DNA from 2 places in the Enterobacter vonholyi genome. Region 1 is predicted to be linked to the other one. Evidence: predicted binding sites of a transcription regulator. Region 1 holds the regulator's gene; the other holds the start of a gene.

Region 1 (2,406 bases):
TCCGTCCCCTCCGGCGTATGATTCACCGCGTTATACACCAGGTTGGAAATGGCGCTGCGCAGCTCATCTTCGCTGCCCAGCACCTTCAGCGTGTTGTCGACGTCAAAGGTCAGGTGATGCTTTTTGTGGCTTAACGTCTGCGCTTCACGCTCCACGACCCGCAGCATCATCGGGACATCAATGGTGTCATTTAGCGCGAGCGTTGGCGCCGCTTCAATCTTCGAGAGCGTCAGCAGCTGCTTCACCAGGCCTTCCATCCGGTGCGTTTGCTCGCGCATGGTGTGCAGCGCTTTTTCACGCGGCGCACCTTCCAGCGTTTGCTCCTGCATCATCTCCAGGTAGCCCTGCAGCACGGTCAACGGGGTTCGCAGTTCGTGGCTGACGTTGGCGAAGAAGTTGCGACGCGCCCCTTCCAGCTGGTGCATCTGGGTAACATCGCGCGCCACCATCAGCCACTGCTTATCGCTGTAGGGCATCACGCGTATTTCCAGATGGCGGCCATTATTGAGCTTCAGATTGTGCGGACGGGTGAAATCACGCTTTTTCAGATACAGCGTGAACTCGGGATAGCGCAGAAGGTTGAGGATATTCTGGCCATTGTCATCCGGCCAGCGCAGGCCCAGCAGCTGCTGCGCCAGGCCGTTACACCAGAAGATCGTCCCTTCTTCGGTGGTCAGGATCACGGCATCCGGCAGCGATTCTGCACCGCTGCGAAAACGCTTAATCAGGCTTCCCAGCTCGCGGCGACGCTTTTTATTACGCATCTGCATCTGATGCAGACCGTAAAGCAGCGGCTCCCAGCTGCCGCTTCCCGGCGGCGGCGTCATGCTTCGGTCAACCCACAGCCACCAGGAGAGGCGCAGCAGATTCCAGAAATGCCAGATCAACAGCCCGGTGACCGACGCCAGCAGAAACCACGGCAGGTGTCCAAGAAAGGCCCCCAGAATGAAGGCCGGAATACAGCATAAGATCAGTTCAAAGACGAGCCTTTTCCATGACAGACGTTCCAGCACGCGTCATACTCCTGTCATTGTTCAGAAACGGGTAGAAAAACGATAACCCGTGCCGCGGACCGTCTGCACCATGCGATCGTGGCCGCTCAATTCCAGTGCTTTTCGCAGGCGGCGAATATGTACATCAACCGTCCGGTCTTCGACATACACGTTAGTTCCCCAGACGTTATTCAGCAACTGCTCGCGGCTGTAAACGCGCTCCGGGTGGGTCATAAAGAAGTGCAGGAGTTTAAATTCGGTAGGCCCCATGTCGAGGGGATTTTCACCGGTCATCACACGGTGAGAAGTAGGATCAAGGCTCAGCCCCTGCATTTCGATCACCTCTTCCACCGCCATCGGCGAAATACGGCGCATCACGGCTTTAATGCGAGCCACCAGCTCTTTTGGGGAGAACGGTTTAGTAATGTAATCGTCCGCACCGGTCTCCAGACCGCGCACGCGATCCTCTTCTTCTCCGCGCGCCGTGAGCATCACAACCGGGATATCGCGGGTCAGCGCTTCACGCTTCAGGTGTTTGATAAACTGCAGTCCGGAGCCGCCGGGCAACATCCAGTCCAGCAGAATCAGATCGGGCCAGGGTTCATTCAGCTGGTTCACTGCGCTGTCATAATCTTCCGCTTCAACCGGCTGGAAGCCGTTTTGCTCGAGCACGAAGCACACCATTTCACGAATTGGAGCTTCATCTTCTACGACCAGAATACGTCTCGCCATACTTTGCCCTGTCTTATCTTATTTACGTTACAAGTTTGTAATTCGGCGCCATTATGCGTCAGATTTATGACAGATTTATGAAAAACAGTACCACTATAAATGGCAAACTGTTGTTTTATTACAGCGGTTATTTTCCCTTCTCTGAACGTTTATAATCCTGCTTTCTCTTTTTTGCCACGGATCAGCTATGCGCATACTACACACCTCGGACTGGCATCTGGGTCAAAATTTTTACAGCAAAAGCCGTGCGGCTGAACATGAAGCGTTCCTGGGCTGGCTGCTGGAAACGGCCCGGACGCATGAGGTGGACGCGATTATCGTGGCGGGAGATATTTTTGATACCGGCTCGCCGCCGAGCTACGCGCGCGAGCTGTACAACCGCTTCGTGGTGAATTTGCAGCAAACAGGGTGTCATCTGGTGATTGTCGCCGGCAACCACGATTCCGTCGCAACGCTGAATGAATCCCGCGACATCCTGGCGTTTCTCAATACCACCGTCGTCGCCAGCGCCGGGCACGCCCCGCAGATCCTGAAAAAACGCGACGGGTCGCCGGGGGCGGTGCTGTGTCCGATACCGTTTTTACGTCCGCGCGACATCGTGCAAAGCCAGGCGGGGCTGTCGGGTGCGGAAAAGCAGCAGCATTTATTACAGGCCATCACCGACTATTACCACCAACAGCAC
Region 2 (2,406 bases), 1.7 Mb from region 1:
TACTCGCCCTTGTCTGGATTGGCCTTCTGTTATCGGGCTATGGCGTGCTCGTGGGGAGCACCGAAAACGCAGCCGGGTTAGGCATTCAGTGTAAATATTTAACAGCACAAGGAATGAGCACAGCCCAGTATCTGCATACTGACAGCGGGATCGTTGGCTTAACCCACTGCCCTGTACTGCGTAAAACATCCGTCGTGATTGATAATGGCTAATCAGTCTGATTATGACGCAAAAAAACGCCGCATCAGATGCGGCGTTTTTTACGAAGAGGGATTAAAACGGGTATTCGTGATATCCCATCTGTGCAGAAATTTTACGTGCGGCAGTGTGCAGAATAGCCACATACTCATGCAAACGCTCTTCAGAGAAGCGTAAGGTTGGGAAGGAGATACTTAAGCCCGCAATCACCACGCCAAAGCGGTCAAACACCGGAACGCCTATGCAGCGCAGCCCCTCTTCCTGCTCTTCATTATCTTCGCCATACCCCTGCTGGCGTACGTGATCCAGCACCGTTAACAGTGCGTCTGTGCTGGTAATGGTTCGTGAGGTACTTTGCTTGTATTCAACGCCTTCGAGGATCTGCTTCACTTCCTCACGATCGCGCCACGCCAGCAGAACCTTACCAATTGCGGTACTGTAGAGCGGGTTGCGACGACCAATGCGCGAATACATGCGCAGATTGTACATGGAGTCGATTTTATGGATGTAAACAATACTGTCTTCATCCAGCGCACCGAGATGGATGGTCTCTTTAGTCAGACGAGAGATTTCGCGCATCTGAATATCAGCGCTGCGGATCAGGTCAACATTTTGTAGCGCGCGGGCACCCAGTTCAAACAGCTTCAGCGTCAGAGAATATTTTTCAGATTCGCCTTCCTGGGCGACATAGCCCAGCGACTTCATGGTTTGCAAAAAGCGATATACGGTGCTTTTAGACATCATCACGCGCTGCGACAACTCTGTAATACCTATTTCACGCTCTTCTCCCAGCGCCTGTAAGATGCCAAACACCTTCAGCACGGAAGAAACAGAATCTGGCTGTTTATCCAAATCCGCAATAGCCATTTACCACCTCATAGAGAGTGTTTTATAAAAATCAGAACCGGTTTTTATTATAAGTTCCCGTCATGTCACCTGCAATCAATCCGCGTTTACTTCGTTACAAATCTGCGACATATCGCGGCTGTAACAATGCTAAAATAGTTATCCTGAGAATAATTTCACGCTGAGCTTTTTTAATCTTAATGGAAAAGACCCTTTCCGATGGCCTGCCTTTACCCCTGCGGTATGGCGCGATAGCCACCATCATTATCGGTATCTCAATGGCCGTCCTTGACGGCGCAATCGCGAACGTTGCCTTGCCAACCATCGCCAGCGACCTGCACGCCTCTCCCGCCAGTTCGATATGGATAGTTAATGCCTACCAGATTGCGATCGTGGTTTCCCTGCTCTCGTTCTCTTTCCTGGGCGATATGTTCGGTTACCGTCGGGTGTATCAGTGCGGTCTGGTGGTTTTCACCTTCACGTCCTTGCTATGCGCCCTTTCGGATTCACTGCATACCCTGACGCTTGCCCGCATTGCGCAAGGTTTTGGCGGCGCGGCGCTCATGAGCGTAAACACGGCGTTGATCCGCTTAATTTATCCGCAACGCCATCTGGGGCGCGGCATGGGGATAAATTCTTTTATAGTCGCCGTCTCTTCTGCCGCCGGACCAACCATTGCGGCGGCGATCCTTTCCGTTGCGTCATGGCAATGGCTGTTCGCTATTAACGTGCCGCTGGGTATTGTCGCCATCTTCTTTGCCCTGCGCTTTCTACCCGCTAACGGTCCCAAAAGCACCATGCCGCGCTTCGATGTGGCGAGTGCGGTGATGAATGCCCTGACCTTTGGCCTGCTTATTACGGCGTTGAGCGGCTTTGCGCAGGGACAGTCCCTGATGCTTACCGGTGTGGAGCTTATCGCTCTGCTGGCGATCGGCTTCTTCTTTGTTCGCCGCCAGCTCACTCTCCCTGTACCTTTACTGCCCGTTGACCTGTTGCGTATCCCCCTCTTTTCCCTCTCCATTTGCACGTCCGTCTGCTCCTTCTGCGCCCAGATGCTGGCCCTGGTTTCTCTGCCCTTCTTTTTGCAGAGCGTGGTAGGCCGTTCAGAAGTGGAGACTGGCCTGCTGTTAACCCCCTGGCCGCTGGCGACAATGGTGATGGCGCCGCTGGCAGGTTACCTCATTGAACGCGTCCATGCCGGTTTATTGGGCGCTTTGGGGCTGGCGGTGATGGCGACAGGTCTTTTCGCGCTGGCTCTGCTGCCGTCATCGCCAACCGATCTGGACATCATCTGGCGCATGATCCTCTGTGGCGCGGGGTTTGGCCTGTTCCAGTCCCCTAACAATCACACCATTATCACCT

What was found. The regulator PhoB, encoded in region 1, activates phosphate uptake and scavenging genes when phosphate is short. The targets are predictions, from matches to a motif close to CTGTCATAAAACTGNCNNAT.
Region 2: the regulator PhoB is predicted to act here: its motif matches at 1,157-1,176, upstream of kdgR (DNA-binding transcriptional regulator KdgR).

Annotation. Positions count from the first base shown of each region.
Region 1 covers NZ_CP162152.1:976,498-978,903, reverse strand. The annotation lists gene phoR (phosphate regulon sensor histidine kinase PhoR) at 1-1,013, opposite strand, end outside; gene phoB (phosphate response regulator transcription factor PhoB) at 1,035-1,724, opposite strand; gene sbcD (exonuclease subunit SbcD) at 1,912-2,406, shown strand, end outside.
Region 2 covers NZ_CP162152.1:2,639,799-2,642,204, forward strand. The annotation lists gene AB3N39_RS12445 (YobH family protein) at 1-212, shown strand, start outside; gene kdgR (DNA-binding transcriptional regulator KdgR) at 274-1,065, opposite strand; gene AB3N39_RS12455 (MFS transporter) at 1,245-2,406, shown strand, end outside.